DNA from 3 places in the Actinocatenispora thailandica genome. Region 1 is predicted to be linked to each of the others. Evidence: predicted binding sites of a transcription regulator. Region 1 holds the regulator's gene; each other region holds the start of a gene.
What was found. The regulator HrcA, encoded in region 1, represses chaperone genes, less so after heat shock. The targets are predictions, from matches to a motif close to GGTTNGCACNCTCNNNNNGAGNGTGCNAACC.

Region 1 (6,042 bases):
CCGCCGAGGTCGGTACGCGGCTCCGGGCGGGCGTGGTCGGACCAGGCGTCGACCAGGTAGCCGGTGGCGGCGTTGGGGCCGGGTTGCAGGGTCAGCGGCAGGTCGAGCGGGCTGAGGATGCGCTCGTCGAGCACCTCGGCCCAGGTACCGCCACGCTTGGCCGCGGCGAGGTGGCCGAGCAGCGCGAACGCCAGGTTCGAGTAGTGGAACCGGCGGCCCGGCGGCAGGATCCGTTCGGCCTGCTCCAGCCCGGCGAGCGTCTCGGCCAGGCTCGGCACCGCCAGGGTGTCCCAGATGTCGCCGTAGGGTTCGCGTTGCAGGCCGGCGGTGTGGCTGAGCAGGCGGCGGATGGTCAGGTCACCGTGCGCCGGCACCGACAGGTGCGCCGACACCGGGTCGTCGAGGTCGAGCAGGCCGTCGTCACGGCACTGCAGCACCAGCACGGCGGTGAACGTCTTGGTGATCGAGCCGATCCGGAACTGGGTGTCCGCGTCGAGGGTGACCCCGCCGCCGGCGTCCCCCACCTCGAAGGTCCACAGTGGACGATCAGCGCGGTGCAACGCGACCTGTACCGCGGGCACCCGGGCGGCACGCTGGGCCCGCCGCACCGTTCGCTCGTAGTACCGCGCGACGTCGGCCGGCGTCGTCGGGCGATCCACCCTTGCGCTCATCGCCGTCCCGCCTTCGCCGGCACGGCGACGAGGCACCACGCCCGATGCCCGAGCTTCGCTCGCAGACGCTCACTCACTTGCTGTTGCTCCATCTCGACAAGGGGACGCGACACGGCCGGAGACGCCGTCCGTACCTGCTGCGCTTCGGGTTCGACCAGGGCCCGCTTCGGGTTCGGCCAGGGCCCGCACCGGCGTCGGTGACACGGCCCGCCGCGAGCGGCGGGGGCCGCGACGCCGGCCCGCGGCCAGCGGGGCACGCCGCCCCCGAAGCCGGGGCCGCCGCAGCCGGCACGCGGACGTCGAGACAGGCCTACCCGGGCGGCCAGGTCATGGTGCGGCCGCCGAGCACATGGCAGTGCACGTGCGGCACGGTCTGGTTGGCGTCCGGCCCGGTGTTGAACACCAGCCGGTAGCCGGACTCCGCGACGCCCGCCGCCTGCGCCACCCGGTGCGCGGTCGCGACGATCTCGCCCACCAACGCCGGGTCCGCCGCCGCGGCCTCCGCCGCGCTCGGATGGTGCTCCTTGGTGATCACCAGGAGGTGCGTCGGCGCCTGCGGCTCGATGTCGGCGAACGCCAGGGTGCGCCCGGCGTCGTCGACCACCTTCGCCGGGATCTCACCCGCAACGATCTTGCAGAACAGACAGTCCGTCACACCCGCATCCTAGGCCGCGCCTCGCGCGGGGTCCCGCACCAGGTCACGGGCTCAGTGCCAGCGGCCGGTGACGGCGGCGAGCACGGCGAGGGCGGCGACCCCGGCGGTCGAGGTACGCAGCACCTCGGGGCCGAGCCGGACCGGGGTCGCGCCGGCCGCGGTGAAGGCGGCCAGCTCCTCCGGCGCGACACCACCCTCCGGCCCGACCACCAGCAGCACGGCGCCCGTCGCCGGCACCGGTGCGGTGGCGAGCGGGGTCTCCGCGTCCTCGTGCAGCACATACGACGAGTGCCCGGCGAGGCGCGCGGCGAGCGCCGCAGTACCGACGGGGTCGGCCACGGCGGGCAACCAGGCGCGGCGCGACTGCTTGGCGGCCTCCCGGGCGGTGGCGCGCCAGCGGGCCAGCGCCCGCGCGCCCCGGTCGCCCTGCCAGCGGACCACCGACCGGGCGGCCTGCCACGGCACGATCTCGTCGACGCCGACCTCGGTCATCGTCTGCACGGCCAGCTCGCCCCGGTCGCCCTTGGCGAGCGCCTGCGCCACCACCAGCCGCGGCTCGCGGGCCGGCACCCGACGGTAGCCGGTCACCTCGACGTCGAGCACGCCCTTGGCGACGGCGGACACCACGCAGTCGGCGACCGCGCCGGCGCCGTCCCCGAGCAGCAGCGTCTCGCCGACCCGCAGCCGGACCACGTCGGCGGCGTGATGGCCCTCGGCGCCGTCCAACCGGTACGTCCCGGTTTCCGGCACCGACGGCACCAGGAACAGCGCGTCGGTCACGCGCCGCCCCGGGCCAGCCTCGGGCTGATCACGGCGGTCAGGCGTGCCCGTTGAACGCGTCGCGCATCCGGGAGAAGAAACCGCCGCCCGGCCGGGCCGGTTCGATGGTCTCCTCGCCGCGCAGCTTGGACAGCTCCTTGAGCAGCTTCTCCTGCTCCGCGTCGAGCCGGGTCGGCGTCTTGACGTCGAGGTGGACGAACAGGTCACCGCGGCCGCCGCCACGCAACCGCGGCACGCCCTTGTTCTTGATCTTGATGGTGGCGCCGGGCTGGGTGCCGGGCTTGACCTCGACGTTCTCCTCGCCGTCCAGCGACTTGAGGGTCATCTGGGTGCCCAGCGCCGCCGCGGTCATCGGCAGCACGACGCGGCAGTGCAGGTCCTCGCCCTTGCGGCTGAACACGTCGTGGGCGCGCTCGTGGATCTCCACGTACAGGTCGCCGGGTGGGCCGCCGCCCGGGCCGACCTCACCCTGGCCGGCGAGGCGGATGCGCATCCCGTCCTCGATACCGGCCGGGATCTTGACCGTGACGGTGCGGCGGGTCTGCACCCGGCCGTCACCGCCGCAGGTGGGGCACGGGTTCGGGATGACGGTGCCGAAGCCCTGACAGTTGCCGCACGGGCGGGTGGTCATCACCTGGCCGAGGAAGGTGCGCTGCACGCTCTGCACCTCGCCCGAGCCGCCGCACATGTCGCAGGTGGCCGGGTGGGTACCGGGTGCGGTGCCCTCGCCGTGGCAGGTCTCGCAGACCGCGGCGGTGTCCACGGTCAGCGGCGCCTCGATGCCGAACGCGGTCTCCTCCAGATCGAGGTCGAGCCGGATCAGCGCGTCGGAGCCGGGCCGGGTACGCGGCCGGGGGCCGCGGCCCGCGCCGCCGGCGGCACCGCCGAAGAACGCGTCCATGATGTCCTGGAAGCCGACGAACGGTCCGCCCGGACCGCCGGGGCCGGGCCCGCCGCCGCCGGGGCGAGGGGGTCGGCGCCCATGTCGACCATCTGCCGCTTCTGCGGGTCGGAGAGCACCTCGTAGGCGGCGTTGATCTCCTTGAACCGCTCCTGCGCGTCCGGCTCGGAGTTGACGTCCGGGTGGTACTGGCGCGCAAGCTTCCGGTACGCCCGCTTGATCTCGTCCGGCGTGGCCTCGCGGCCCACGCCGAGGATCGCGTAGTAGTCCTTGGCCACTGCGGTGTCCTGTGTCCTTCGTGTCGTCTCGGTAGGCCGGCCCGATGTGCGGCGGCCTGGTTTCGCGCCAGCGTTCGCCGGCTAGTTCTGCGCCAGCAGTTCGCCGACGTAGCGTGCCACGGCGCGGACCGCCGCGATCGTGCCGGGGTAGTCCATCCGGGTCGGGCCGAGCACGCCCAGACCACCCACGACGATGGCGCCCGGGCCGTAGCCGGTGCTCACCACCGAGGTGGTGCGCAGCCCCTCGAACTCGTTCTCGTCGCCGATCCGGATGCGCAGCGTGGTCGGCGATTCCACCTCGCCGATCAGCTTCAGCAGCACGACCTCCTCCTCCAGCGCCTCCAGCACGCCGCGGAACGAGCCGGGAAAGTCCAGCGCGGTGCCGCGGGCGAGGTTGGCGGTGCCGGCGAGCGAGATGCGCTCCTCCCGCCGCTCGACCAGGGTGTCCAGCAGCACGTTGGACAGCGTGGCCATCGCCGAGCGCATCTCCGGCGGCGCCTCGCCGACCAGCGTCTCGATCAGCACCGGGCTGTCGGACAGCAGGCACCCGGCCAGTTTGTCGTTGATCTTGGCACGGAGGTCGAGCACGTCGTCCTCGCTCAGCGGGCCGGGCAGGTCGACCAGCCGCTGCTCCACCCGACCGGTGTTGGTGATCATCACCAGCATCAACCGGGTCGGGGTGAGCATCACCAGCTCCAGGTGCCGCACGGTGCTGCGGGCCAGGCTCGGGTACTGCACGACGGCGACCTGGCGGGTCAGCTGAGCGAGCAGCCGCACCGTGCGGTGCACGATGTCGTCCAGGTCGACCGCACCGGACAGCAGCCGCTGGATCGCCCGCCGCTCGGCCGGCGACAGCGGCTTGACCGTCGACAGCCGGTCGACGAACAGCCGGTACCCCTTGTCGGTGGGCACCCGGCCGGCGCTGGTGTGCGGCTGGTGGATGTACCCCTCGTCCTCCAGCGCCGCCATGTCATTACGCACCGTGGCGGAAGAGACGCGAAGCTGGTGCCGCTCGACGAGGCTCTTGCTGCCGACCGGCTCCTGAGTGGCGATGTAGTCCTCGACGATGGCGCGAAGAACCTCCAACTTGCGCTCATCGAGACTCACACCGACCACCTCCCTCGCAACCCGGGCCGCACCCCGGCCACTCGACACTGGCACTCCAGAGCAACGAGTGCCAGTCTACGACCCTGAGCCGGCCGCCCGCTCCTACCGGAACGTCACATCCCGGCACGCAAGATCGCCCGACGAAGCTGGCCCGTAGCACCGTGTCCGAAGTCGGGGAGCAGGCAGAGCAGGTAGCGAACGCCCCGGGTGCACTTCGCCCCGGCACACCCGGCATCGGATGAATTCCGCCTTGCGGTGCCATACCACGCTGCTGGCTGCTTCCTTTGCTAACTTCTAACCCTTTGAGTGCTTCGTCAACATGGATTACGAGGTAGACGCGATGGTCGGCTCACCGAAGGTGCGGGCAGTCGTTCTCTCGCTGGCTTTGACGGCCGGCCTTACGGGCTGCTCCTCCGGCCACGGCACGCCTGGGCCGGGGCCGGGCGAAGGCAGTCAGGCCCGGAGCTCCTCGACGGCCAAGGGCCGGGCCGACTTTTCCCAGCGGGACATGGTCGTCACGGCACGCTGCTCGACGGGCGACAGCGGCGGGACGGTCGTCACCGTCGACGGTTGGAATCCACAGAGCCTGACGAAGAAGGCACACGCCGAGTTCCGACTGCCGGACACCGTGCTCACCAAGGTCGACGGGGTCCGGCCCGGCACCGCGTTGGAAGACCTGTGCGCGCCGACGAACCTGACCGACAACGACGACATCCTCGCGGTCAGATCGCTCTTCGACCGGGACTTCACCAAATTGGCCGTGGTCATCCAGGATCCAGAGAGCAAGGCGACACACGTCGGCTACGTCGACCGCTCAGGCAAGCTCACCGACCTGACCGGGCAGGAGGATTTCGGAACCACGCCACACGAGGACAACGCCGCCATGGCACCGGACGGAAGCGCGGTGTGGTTCACCAAGGAGGTCGACGACAAGAACTACGTTGCGCGCCGAGCACTCGCCGGAGACCACAAGGTAGCCGACCAGCAGTCGGTGGAGTTCGTCGGTGAACGCCACGTCTTCGTGGTCGGAACGCCGGACACGGCGGTGTTGGGCAACAGCGCCCGACTCTCGCCGGACGGAAGGCGCCTGCTGACCGAGGGCGGCCTGCTGGACCTCTCCGACCACCGCCGCTTCATCGGACCCGACGCGATCGAGCAGGCACCGCCCCTGTACTGCGACAAGAAGACCAGGAGTGGCGGCGCGATCGGCTGGATCGACAACGACACGGTGCTGTGTACCTCGGGGTTCTCCGGTCAGCGGTTCTCGACGCTCGACCTCACCCCGGACGCCAAGCTCAGCGCGCCCATCCTGCCCAGCAACGATCACAAGAACTTCGTCCTGGGGATCTCACCAGACGGGCAGCGGTTCGCATTCCTCTCCGTCAAGGAAACCGAGCGGCACTACTTCGTCTCCGACCTGAAGCCGGGCTCCACGCCGAAGAAGATCGAGCCGAGCGGGGAGTTTGCGAACATGCTCGACGCCCTCTTCTTCCTCGACTGGCGCTGACGTCCGACCACCGGACTCCGGCCCGGTGGTCGCTCGTGCCCGATCGGTTACCTCGATCGGGACGGCCGGGGCGATACCGCACCACCGGGCAGTTGCGTACCGTGTGCGCATGACCGGACCATCCCCCGCCCCGCCCGGCTACC
Region 2 (6,042 bases), 1.1 Mb from region 1:
GCGGTGTCGCCCGCCGAGGCGGACACGCCGCCGGAGTACGTGCTGCTGCCGTCCGCGCCGTGCGTGTAGCTGCCGTTCACCCCGGCGTCGGCGCTCGCCCCGGAGTACTCGTTCTCGTACTTGCCGGTCACGCCGCCCGAGTAGGTGTGGCTGCCGTCCGCGTTGTCGTCGTACTCCCCGGAGGCGGTGCCGCTGTAGGTGCTGCCGTCCGGCGACTTGTAGCCGCCGGTCAGGTCGCCCTTGTAGACGTTGTTGCCGTCGGCGTCCTGCTCCCAGCCGGCGTTGCCGGTGACCTGCGGCCCCTCCTCCGGCGTGTACCCACCGCTGACCGAGGCGCCCTGCCAGCCGTGGTCGCCGTACTTGACGTCGGCGCCGGCCGAGAAGTCGCCGTACTTGCCGGACGCCCCGACGTCCCAGGTCTTGTCCCAGTCCCGGTCCGCGTTCAGGTTGATGTCACCGAACTTGGTCTTGCCCTCGTTCAGCTCCGGCTTGCCGTCCGGGCCGATCACCGGCTGGCCGTCCTTGCCGAGCGCCGGCGTCTTCTCGTTCATGTTCGCGTACGCGATGCCGGCGTTGGCGGCGTTCTGCAGCAGGTTCGCGCCGGCCGCGGCGGCGCCGACCGCCTCGCCGTTCAGCAGGTCGCCGAACGCCTTGTCGTTGCCGTCGATCTCCTCGGCGGTGGCGTCCAACACCGCGCCGCCCTGCAGCACCTCCGCGATCGCCACCCCGACCTCGGCCAGGATCCCGGTCGCCACCTGGGTGATCTCCAGGCAGACCGCCGCCGCCGCTTCCAGCTCCGGCACCGCGACGGAGCCGACCACGGTGCCCTCGCAGGCGAGGATCGCGACCCCGATCGCGATCAGCGCGATCGCCATTCCGGCGGCGAACACCGCGTACGCGCAGAGGGCGCCGGCCATCACGCTCAGCGCGATGCCCGCCGCCTCCAGGTAGATCTCCACCACCTGGTACTGCTCGCAGGCCTCCCTGACCTTCTTCTCGTACGCGTCGCGATCCTGCGCGGTCCAGTCGTCGCCGGACACCCCGGCCACCGCCTGCTGGAACGCCTCCGCAGCCTGCCGCACCAGCGCCGACGCCTGCCGCCAGTCCTGCCCGGCCTTGTCCACCGCGGCGGCGTCGCCCGCGGACAGGGTGAACATGAACTTGATCATGACCGCCGGCGCGACCTCCATCGCCGCCGCGGCGAGGCAACCGTCCGAGGCCGCCTTCATCAGCGGCTTGTCGAAGCCGAACGCACTGCTCTGGTTGGACGCTTCGTCGCCCATCGTCGCCTCCCGCCGGCTCGGTCAGACCTCGAAGGTGTTCTTCTCCTCGCAGAGCTGCCAGTTCTTCGCGGTCGCGTCGAGCTTGTCGGCGAACCCGTTCGCCTGCCTGATGTGCGTGCGCAGCGTGTTGAAGGCGAACTGCAGCGCGCCCGGGTAGGCGACCCCGCAGGCGGTACCGGTGATGCTGAACGCCCCGCCGTCGAGGTTGTAGACCTTGTTCAGCGTCTCGCCGGCCTTCTCCAGCTTGGTCGCCACCTCGCGGCGGATCTCCTTGCCGTGGTCGGCGATCCGACCGTGGTCGATGCTGCGCAGCACGCCGCCCATGACGCCCTCCCGAGAAGCTCCGGTAGTTGCCGGTTCGGCCGGCATGACACCGACTGCCGCCGATGACCGTATCGAACCGGCACAACTCGCCGGGGTCGGACGAGTCCGCGGGCACGGCAAGGGGCGGACCCCGTTCGGGATCCGCCCCTCGTCTGGTGCGTGTTCAGTTACCGGGTGGCGTGGCTCAGAAGTCCATGCCGCCGGCGTCCGGAGCGGCCGGGGCCGGGTTCTTCTCCGGCTTGTCGGCCACCACGGCCTCGGTGGTGAGGAACAGGGCCGCGATCGAGGCGGCGTTCTGCAGCGCGGAACGCGTCACCTTGGTCGGGTCCAGGATGCCGGCGTCGAGCATGTTGACGTACTCGCCGTTGCCCGCGTTCAGGCCGTGGCCCGCCTCCAGGTTGCGGACCTTCTCCGCCACGACGCCGCCCTCGAGGCCGGCGTTCACGGCGATCTGCTTGAGCGGGGCGTCCAGCGCGGACCGCACGATCGCGGCACCGGTGGTCTCGTCCGCGTTCAGCTCCAGCTTGTCGAAGGCCTTGGTGCCGGCCTGCACCAGCGCGACGCCACCACCGGGGAGGATGCCCTCCTCGACGGCCGCCTTCGCGTTGCGCACGGCGTCCTCGACGCGGTGCTTGCGCTCCTTCAGCTCGACCTCGGTGGCCGCGCCGACCTTGATGACCGCAACGCCGCCGGCCAGCTTGGCCAGCCGCTCCTGCAGCTTCTCGCGGTCGTAGTCGGAGTCGGACGCCTCGATCTCGTTGCGGATCTGGTTGACCCGGCCCTGGATCCGGTCCGCCTCGCCGGCACCGTCGACGATGGTGGTCTCGTCCTTGGTGATGACGACCTTGCGGGCCTTGCCCAGCAGCTCCAGGCCGACGTTCTCCAGCTTGAGGCCGACGTCCTCGCTGATGACCTGGCCGCCGGTCAGGATGGCCATGTCGTCCAGCATCGCCTTGCGGCGGTCGCCGAAGCCCGGCGCCTTGACGGCGGCGGACTTGAAGGTGCCACGCACCTTGTTGACGATCAGGGTGGCCAGCGCCTCGCCCTCGAGGTCCTCGGCGATGATCACCAGCGGCTTGCCCGACTGCATGACCTTCTCCAGCACCGGCAGCAGGTCCTTCACCGCCGAGATCTTGGAGTTGACGATCAGCAGGTACGGGTCGTCGAAGCTGGCCTCCATCCGCTCGGTGTCGGTGGCGAAGTAGGCCGAGATGTAACCCTTGTCGAAGCGCATGCCCTCGGTGAGCTCGAGCTCGAGCCCGAAGGTGTTGCTCTCCTCGACGGTGATGACGCCTTCCTTGCCGACCTTGTCCATCGCCTCGGCGATGATCTCGCCGACGGACGAGTCCCCGGCGGAGATCGACGCGGTCGCGGCGATCTGCTCCTTGGTCTCGATGTCCTTGGACAGCTGCGCCAGCTGCTCGGTCACGCTGGCCACGGCGGCCTCGATGCCCCGCTTGAGGGCGATCGGGTTCGCGCCCGCGGCCACGTTGCGCAGGCCCTCCCGGACCAGCGCCTGGGCCAGCACGGTGGCCGTCGTCGTGCCGTCACCGGCAACGTCGTCGGTCTTCTTCGCGACCTCCTTGACCAGCTCGGCCCCGATCTTCTCCCACGGGTCCTCGAGCTCGATCTCCTTGGCGATCGAGACACCGTCGTTGGTGATGGTGGGGGCGCCCCACTTCTTCTCCAGAACGACGTTGCGGCCCTTCGGGCCGAGCGTCACCTTCACGGCGTCGGCGAGGCTGTTCATGCCACGCTCAAGGCCGCGGCGCGCCTCCTCGTCGAACGCGATCATCTTTGCCATTTGGGCGTTGTCCTCCGGTGTGTCAGACACCTAGGTGCCGGCCCTGGTGGGGCTGGCACGCGGGTAAGTACACGCTCGGCCGGTCGATGCCCGCGACGGACGACCCGACGACCGCGACACCCAGCTGGTGTGCCTCGGCCCCCCGGCCTCACCGCCCGACCTTTGGCACTCCCGTACTGCGAGTGCCAGCTCAAGGTTTAGCACTCTGCCCGGGCGAGTGCAAGCGAACCGCACGGTACGAGGCCCCGGTCACTCCATCGCGGCGACCAGTTCCTCGCCGGTCGGCGCGTCCTGCTCCTTCGCCCGCAACCCGGTGTACGTGCCGAGCGCCCCGGCGCACTGCGCGACCACGCCCGGCGCCGACGCCACCAGGACCAGCACGAAGAACACCCCGAACAGCCACGGGGCGAGCTGCACGGACGTGGCGTTCACCGTCCCGTCCGGACCGGCCGCCGTCGCCATCGTCGCCACCATCGGGATCTCCGCGATCATGCCGATCACCCCGCCGAACATCCCGACGATCATGGCGGTGATCAGCATCCGCCCGACCGACGGCCAGAAGTCGCTGTGCATCAGCCGGAACGAGCGGCGCAGCGCGTGCCGGCCGGGCTCGAACGCCACCAGCGCCGGCGTCTGGCTCATCGCCAGCTGGAGGTAGTAGCCGGGGATGATGCAGGCGCAGAAGCCGACCAGCACGATCGGGATCTCCAGCAGCTGCCAGAGTCCCAGCACCCAGCCTCGGCGCAGGCCGAACCGGACGTCGGCGGCGATGTCGCGGGGCCGGCCGACCGCCTCCCGCGCGATCAGCCGCATGATGGCCACCTGTGCGGCGGACTGGGCGTAGAGCAGCAGCAGGGCCAGCGGCAGCATCACGAGGTAGAGCACCACGAGGGTGCCGCCGGGGTGAACCGGCTCGCCCTCGTTCGCCAGCCGGGAGAGCTCGAACAGCCTGGCGTACAGCAGCGCGCCGGGCACGAGCATCAGCACGCCCGGGATCAGCAGGGCGCCGCCCGCGATCAGCGACGCCGGCAGCCAGTTGCGCCGGAAGAAGCCCCAGGAACGGGTGAACCAGCCCGCGAACGACTCGTCCGGGGTACCGGTCAGCGGGTCGCCGGGCGTCCGCGGCGGCGGCCGGTACCCGGCCTGCGGTGGCACCCGGTAGCCACCCGGGGCGGGGCACCGTACCCGCCGCGCGGGGCGCCGGGCGGCGGGCCGTACCCACCCGGCGGCTGGTGCCGGCCCGAAGGGGGTGGCACCGCACCCGGTGGCGCCGGCGGCGGTGCCGAATCCGGCGGCACGGCACCCGCCGGGGTGGCACCGGGCCGCGCGGCCGCGTCCGGCGGGGTGGCACCGGGCCGCGCGGCCCCGTCCGGCGGGGTGGCACCGGGCCGGGCGGCCGCGTCCGGCGGAACGGACGGGATCTCGTCGGCCGCTCCCGGCCCCCACCCGCTGGCGTACGCGCTGGTCGGCGTCGACTTGCCGGGGGGTGCCGGTTCCGGGGTGGAATCGGCCGGGCCGGTCGGGGCGGGATCGGAATCGGTCACCGGACGCCTCTCGTCGACAGAAGTGAACGCCGGGACCGTAACAGGATCGGTCCAGCCGCCGGGGCCACCCGATCGGCCGGGGCCGCACCGCCTGCTCGGTGCCGGGAGGGCGGCAGGTGGTGCGGTGCCGCGCGGTTCAGGGCCGGAGCGTGTCGAGGAACTCGGCGGTGAGGTCGTGCGCGTGCGCCGGCCGCCACACCGCGCGCAACTCGCGGCGCAGGTCCAGCCCGGCGACGGGGACCTCGACGAGCGCGCCGGCGGCGAGTTCGGCGGCGACCGCGAGCCGGCTGACCAGGGTGGCACCCAGCCCGGCGCGGACCGCGGTCTTGAGCGCCTCGGTGGAGGTCATCACGCCGAGCGGGGTGGCCACGGTACGGCCGGCGCGGTGCGCGGCGTGCTCGTAGGTGGCGCGGGTGCCCGAGTCGGGTTCGCGCAGCAGCAGCGGCGTGCCGGTCAGTTCACCGGCCGGCAGCGGCCCGTCGGCGCGGGTCCACGGGTGGCCGGGCGCGACCACCACGGCCAGCTCGTCGGTCGCGACCGTACGGGTGGCGAGCTCCGGATGCGGGGCCGGGTCCTCGACGAAGCCGAGGTCGGCGGTGCGTTCGGCGACCCGGGCGATCACCGCCGCCGAGTTGGCGACGGCGAGGCTGACCACCACCTCCGGCCGCACCGCGCGGTACCGGGCGATGACCGGCGGCAGCAGGTACTCGGCGTTGGTGTAGCTGGCCGCGATCCGGACGTGCCGGCGGCCGGCGGCGCGCAGCGACCGGGCCTCGGTGAGGAAGCCGTCCAGCTCGGCGAGGACGCGTTCGGCGTGCTCGGCGAGCCGGGCACCGTCCGGCGTCGGCCGGGAGCCGCGCGGGGTGCGGACGACGAGTTCGACGCCGAGTCGGCGTTCCAGCCGGCGCAGTGCCTCGCTCGCGGACGGCTGGGTGATGCGCTGCGCGCGGGCCGCCGCCGACAGGCTGCCCAGCCGTACCGTGTCGACGAACAGCCGAAGGCTGGCCAGATCGCCCGGCCCCAACTCCTGACTCATAGGCACACCCTATGTGCCCATCTCGGATCCGCCTCTGGCTGGCTGCCCCGA
Region 3 (6,042 bases), 4.4 Mb from region 1:
CAGATCGCTGCCGGCCGCCGCCAGCGCCGCCGCGTCCAGCTCCGCGGCCCGCTCGTACCGCCCGCGCTGCCGGGCCGAGCTGCCGAGCGCGGAACGCGCCAGCGACACGTACCGCTGGTCGGTGCCCGGCCGCAGCCGGCCAGGCACCGATCCGGTGAGCCGGGCCGCGGGCAGCAGCACCTCGTCGGCCGCACCGTACCGGCCGAGCGCGATCAGCGCCACGCCCCGCAGCCACGCCGACCGCGGCCCGGCCGGTACCGGCGCGAGCAGCGGCAACGCCCGCGCCGGCCGGCCGAACCAGAGCGCCCGCTCGGCCCGATCGACCGGGGTGTCGCCGCGCCGTTTGCCGTTCGCCGGCCGAGGGTACGGCGAAGGCGGGCGCCGGGCACCCGGCACCGGCTCGGACGAGGCAGGCATCCGCTCATCCTTGCCGATCCGGACGACCGACGCGGCACCCCGCCGCACCGAACGACCGACGCGGCATCCGCCGCACTGAACGACCGACGCGGCACACCCCGCCGCGCAGGGAGGACCGATGGCAGACATTCGTCGCCTACCCGGTACCAACACCGACCGGTGGGACTGGCAGCTCGCCGGCAACTGCCGTGGGTTGGACAGCGCGATGTTCTTCCATCCCGACGGCGAGCGCGGGCCGTCCCGGGCCCGCCGCGAGCGGGCCGCGAAGACCGTCTGCGGTACCTGCCCGGTACGGGCCCAGTGCGCCGCGCACGCCCTGACCGTGCACGAGCCGTACGGCGTGTGGGGCGGGCTGAGCGAGTCCGAGCGGCAGCGGCTGATCGACGGCGGCTGGGAGGACCTGGCCGACCGGCGCCGGCACCGGGTCGACCTGCGCCGGCTCGACGCCCGCCTGTCCGGCGCCGACGAACCCGAACTGGCCTCCGCCTAGAAACCCGACGAAGCGGGCCACCTCGAGGTGGCCCGCTTCGTCGTGTCGTGTTTCGGCGCCCACAGCACCCCGTGGGGCGTGAGCGAGCCGCGGCCCGTTCGGCCGCTGGCAAGCCGAGGCGAGGCGCCGGGCGCGAACCCAAGCCTCGAATCGGCGCCGTCCAGCGGGCAAACGGGCCCGGCGCAGCGTCCCTGAGCTAGAAGCCCGGGCCGTGCTGGTGGCCGTGGCCGTGGCCGCCGGCGGCGGGCGCCTCCGGCTCCTCCGGCTTGTCGGCGACCAGGCTCTCCGTGGTGAGCAGCAGGCTCGCGATGCTCGCCGCGTTGGCGACCGCGTTGCGGGTCACCTTCACCGGGTCGATGATGCCGGCCTTGGCCAGCTCGACGTACTCGCCGGTGGCGGCGTTGAGGCCGGTACCGAAGTCGGCCTCGCGGACCCGCTCGACCGCGACGTAGCCGTCCCGGCCGGCGTTCTCGGCGATCCAGCGCAGCGGCGCGTCCAGCGAGGTGCGGACCAGCTTGACGCCGGTCGCCTCGTCACCGGACAGCCCGAGGCCGCCCTCGAGCTTGCCGGCCACCTGCACCAGGGTGGCGCCGCCACCGGGCACGGTGCCCTCCTCGACCGCCGCCTTGGTCGCCGAGATGGCGTCCTCGATGCGGTGCTTCTTCTCCTTCATCTCGACCTCGGTCGCGGCGCCCACCTTGATGACCGCCACGCCGCCGGAGAGCTTCGCGAGCCGCTCGTTCAGCTTCTCTTTGTCCCAGTCGGAGTCGGACTCGTCGATCTCGCGCTTGATCTGGGTGACCCGGTCGGCGACCGCGGTGTCGCTGCCGGCACCGTCGACGACCGTGGTGGTCTCCTTGGTGACGACGACGCGGTGCGCGCTGCCGAGCACCTCCAGGCCGACCGAGTCGAGCTTGTAGCCCAGCTCGGGTGCGATCACCTCGGCGCCGGTCAGGATCGCGAGGTCCTGCAGCATCGCCTTGCGGCGGTCGCCGAAGCCGGGCGCCTTCACCGCGCACGCCTTCAGCGTCTTGCGGATCGAGTTGACGGCGAGCGTCGACAGTGCCTGGCCGTCCACGTCCTCGGCGATGATCAGCAGCGGCTTGCTGGTCTCCAGGACCTTCTCCAGGATCGGCAGCAGGTCCTCGACCGAGGAGATCTTCTCGGTGGTGATGAGGATGTGCGCGTCCTCCAGCACCGCCTCACCGGCCTCCGGGTCGGTGACGAAGTGCGGCGAGAGGTAGCCCTTGTCGAACTGCATCCCCTCGGTGATCTCCAGCTCGGTGGTGAGCGTGGAACCGTCCTCGACGGTGATGACGCCTTCCCGACCGACCCGCTCCATCGCCTCGGCGATCAGCTCACCGATGGTGGCGTCCTGCGCGGAGACCGTCGCGACGTGCGCGATGCGCTCCTGCGTGTCCACCTCGGTGGCCTTGGCGACCAGCTCGTCGGAGATCGCCGCGACCGCCGCGTCGATGCCCCGCTTCAGCGCGGTCGGGTTGGCGCCGGCGGCCACGTTGCGCAGACCCTCCCGGACCATCGCCTGGGCCAGCACCGTCGCCGTGGTCGTACCGTCGCCGGCCACGTCGTTGGTCTTGGTGGCGACCTCCTTGGCGAGCTGCGCGCCGAGGTTCTCGTACGGGTCGGTGAGCTCGATCTCCTTGGCGACGGTGACGCCGTCCTTGGTGATCGTCGGAGCGCCGAACTTCTTGTCCAGTACGACGTTGCGCCCGCGCGGACCGAGGGTCACCTTGACCGCATCGGCGAGCGCGTTGACCCCGCGCTCCAGACCTTTCCGGGCGTCGTCGGAGAAGCTGAGAATCTTGGGCATCCCCGGTCCTTTTCGTTCAAAGATGGAACCGCCCCGGAGTCGACACGCGGTCGACTCCGGGGCGAGTGGTTACGAGAGCGTCACTTCTCGACGATCGCGAGGACGTCACGCGCGGAGAGGATCAGGTAGTCCTCGCCCGCGTACTTGACCTCGGTGCCGCCGTACTTCGAGTAGATGACGACGTCGCCTTCCTTGACGTCGACCGGGACACGGTTGCCCTTGTCGTCGATCCGGCCGGGGCCGACGGCGAGGACGGTGCCCTCCTGCGGCTTCTCCTTGGCGGTGTCGGGAATCACGATGCCCGACGCGGTCGTGGTCTCAGCCTCGTTGGCCTGGACCACGATCCGGTCCTCCAACGGCTTGATCGCAACCTTGGTCGCGGTGGTCACGGCAAGACCCTCCTGGGGTACTCATCTGCATGCCTTTGGGTGACCGGCGGATCCGTCGTCGCGGGTGGCCGGACCGCTGGCCAGTGTCATGTGTCGACACTCTCAGAAGCTCTAACGAGGGCACCTGACGGCGCTTCGTTAGCACCCCTGTCGCGAGAGTGCTAACCGAAGGTTAGGTCGACGATTGGCACTCCGTCAAGGAGAGTGCCAATCGCCACGCCGATGTTTCGGCCGGCCGGAGCGAACGCTACGCGCCCCGCCGCCCGCCGCCGCAGACTGGAGGTGGACGGAGGTGAGCAGCATGCGGGCGTCAGTTGGCGAACATCTGCACGTACACGGCCGTACGGTCGGCGAGCACGACCGGGTCGGGGAGATCGTCGAGGTGCGCGGCGAGCACGGCACCCCGCCGTACCTGGTCCGATTCCCCGACGGGCACGAGAACCTGGTGTACCCGGGGCCGGACTGCGTGGTCGACGAACAGGCCACCGGGCACCGAACCTGACGAATCATCCGCTCGGACCGCCCGCGGGTGGTCGACGCGGCCGATCCGGGCTGGGGCACCATCGGCACGGTGACCCCGGAACAGGTGACGATGCTGCGGTCCGCGGCCGGCCGCGAGGCGCTGACCGCCGCGGCGGCACTGGCGGACACCGACCTGCTCGCCGCCGTCGAGCGGCTGCGCCGGGCCGGTCGCAGCCCGGAGCTCGCCGCGGCAGCGCTCGGTCAGGCGCGGCTGCGGCAGCGCGGCGCCGGCAAGTTCGGTGCCGACGCCGACCTGCTGCTGTTCACCGACGACGGCCTGCAGCAGGCGACCCGGCCGGTCGTCGCGGCCCGCCGGGCCCGCCGCCTCGCCGCCGCCGGCCACACCCACGTGCTCGACCTGTGCTGCGGGATCGGGTCGGACGCGATCGCGTTCGCCCGCGCCGGCCTGGCGGTCACCGCGGTCGACGCCGACCCCGGTACCGCGGCCGTCGCCGCCGCCAACGCCGCGGAGCTCGGGCTCGCCGACCGGATCGAGGTCCGCGTCGGGGACGCCGCCACGGTGCACCGGGAGCTGTCCGGGCGTGGCGGCGCGGTGTTCTGCGATCCGGCCCGGCGGGCCGGCGGTCGCCGGGTGTTCGACCCCGCCGCGTACTCCCCGCCGTGGGACTTCCTGCTGTCCCTCACCGGCTCGGCGGCCTGCCTGAAACTCGGGCCCGGCATCGACCACGCGCTGCTGCCGCCCGGCGTCGAGGCCGAATGGGTCTCGGTGCGGGGCGAGGTCGTCGAGGCCGCGCTGTGGTGCGGGCCGCTCGCCCGGGTGCCGCGGCGGGCCACGGTACTGGACGGTACGTCGGCCGCCGAACTCACCGGGGACGGCACCCGCGAGGCGCCGGTCGCACCGCTGCGCCGCTACCTGTACGAGCCGGACGGCGCGGTGCTGCGCGCGCACCTGGTCGCCGAACTCGCCGAGGCGATCGACGGCAGCATCGGCGAGCCCGGCGTCGGGTACCTGTACACCGACGCCGAGGTGGCCACGCCGTTCGCCCGCGGGTACCGGATCGACGAGGTGCTGCCGTTCTCGGTGAAGCGGTTGCGGGCGGCGCTGCGGGCCCGCGACATCGGGGTGGTGACCATCAAGAAGCGCGGCATCGCGCTCGACCCGGACGCGCTGCGGCGCTCGCTGAAACCCTCCGGGGCCGGCACCGCGACGGTGCTGGTCACCCGGATCGCCGGCGCACCCACCGCGCTGCTCGCCCGGCCGCTGGCGCACTGAACCGCGGCCCGAAAAGGAGCGGCTCCGGCCGCTGGCGCGCTGAACCGCGGCCCGAAAAGCAGCGGCTCCGGCCGCTGGGACGCTGAACCGCGGCCGGGGAAATGAGCGGCTCCGGCCGCTCGACGCGGGTAACGTGCCGCACCGTGGCAGGCAAAGGTACCCCGGCGACCGCGCTGGTCGCCCGGGAACGAGTGACCCACCGGGTGCACGAGTACGCCCACGATCCGCGCGCCGAGTCGTACGGCGAGGAGGCCGCCGCGGCGCTCGGGGTGCCGCCGGAACGGGTGTTCAAGACGCTGGTGGCCGAGGTGGACGGGGCGCTGACGGTGGCGGTCGTGCCGGTCACCGGCTCGCTCGACCTGAAGGCGCTGGCCGCGGCGGCCGGCGGGAAGAAGGCGACGATGGCCGATCCGGTGGCGGCCGAGCGCGCCACCGGGTACGTGCGCGGCGGCATCAGCCCGCTCGGCCAGCGCAAGCGGCTGCGTACCGTCATCGACTCGTCGGCCGAGGGGTACCCGACGGTGTTCTGTTCGGCGGGGCGACGCGGCCTGGAGCTGGAACTGGCCGCCGCCGACCTGGCTCGCCTGCTGGCCGCCGTCACCGCTCCGATCGCCGGGCACTGACCGGCCGCTGCGGGGCGCGATGCCCCGCACCGGCTCCCGAAGGACGCGCCGGATCGGGGTACCGGAAAACTGCGGGACGGTCCGGCGGGATGCCGGCTACGGTCGGCCGGTGGACATCAACCTGGCGGAGAAGCCGACCCTGACCGGCGAGCGGGTGCTGCTGCGGCCGGTCGACGTGGCCGACACCGACGTGCTGCTCGCGGCGATGGAGGACCCGGAGGTCCAGCGGCTGACCGGCAGCCACCCCCGGCCGTACGACTCGTCGCCCGAGCTGCGGCGGCGCGCGGTCGAGGAGTGGTACCGGACCCGGCACGACCACGACGACCGGCTGGACCTGGCCATCGTCGACCGGGCGAGCGGCGAGTGCACCGGCGAGATCGTGCTCAACGAACTGTCCGTGCCGGACCGCTCGGTCAACCTGCGCATCATGATCGCGCCGCGGTGGGTCGGCCGCGGCCTGGGCAGCGCCGCGATCTCGCTGCTGCTCGACCACGCGTTCGACACCGTCGGGCTGCACCGGGTCTCGCTCGGCGTCT

Region 2: groL (chaperonin GroEL) is a predicted target of HrcA. The motif match lies at 3,572-3,602, and genes of this name have one in related genera.
Region 3: groES (co-chaperone GroES) is a predicted target of HrcA. The motif match lies at 3,310-3,340, and genes of this name have one in related genera.

Annotation. Positions count from the first base shown of each region.
Region 1 covers NZ_AP023355.1:1,437,790-1,443,831, reverse strand. The annotation lists gene Athai_RS06475 (serine hydrolase domain-containing protein) at 1-671, opposite strand, end outside; gene Athai_RS06470 (histidine triad nucleotide-binding protein) at 982-1,326, opposite strand; gene Athai_RS06465 (16S rRNA (uracil(1498)-N(3))-methyltransferase) at 1,378-2,106, opposite strand; partial or broken gene dnaJ (molecular chaperone DnaJ) at 2,144-3,285, opposite strand; gene hrcA (heat-inducible transcriptional repressor HrcA) at 3,367-4,392, opposite strand; gene Athai_RS06450 (hypothetical protein) at 4,712-5,899, shown strand; gene Athai_RS06445 (DUF4870 domain-containing protein) at 6,009-6,042, shown strand, end outside.
Region 2 covers NZ_AP023355.1:317,080-323,121, reverse strand. The annotation lists gene Athai_RS01490 (hypothetical protein) at 1-1,283, opposite strand, end outside; gene Athai_RS01485 (hypothetical protein) at 1,305-1,607, opposite strand; gene groL (chaperonin GroEL) at 1,792-3,411, opposite strand; gene Athai_RS01475 (hypothetical protein) at 3,661-4,566, opposite strand; gene Athai_RS01470 (LysR family transcriptional regulator) at 5,092-5,991, opposite strand.
Region 3 covers NZ_AP023355.1:5,862,518-5,868,559, forward strand. The annotation lists gene Athai_RS26135 (hypothetical protein) at 1-222, opposite strand, end outside; gene Athai_RS26140 (WhiB family transcriptional regulator) at 536-907, shown strand; gene groL (chaperonin GroEL) at 1,104-2,738, opposite strand; gene groES (co-chaperone GroES) at 2,819-3,127, opposite strand; gene Athai_RS26155 (DUF1918 domain-containing protein) at 3,429-3,629, shown strand; gene Athai_RS26160 (class I SAM-dependent methyltransferase) at 3,720-4,883, shown strand; gene ybaK (Cys-tRNA(Pro) deacylase) at 5,027-5,506, shown strand; gene Athai_RS26170 (GNAT family N-acetyltransferase) at 5,616-6,042, shown strand, end outside.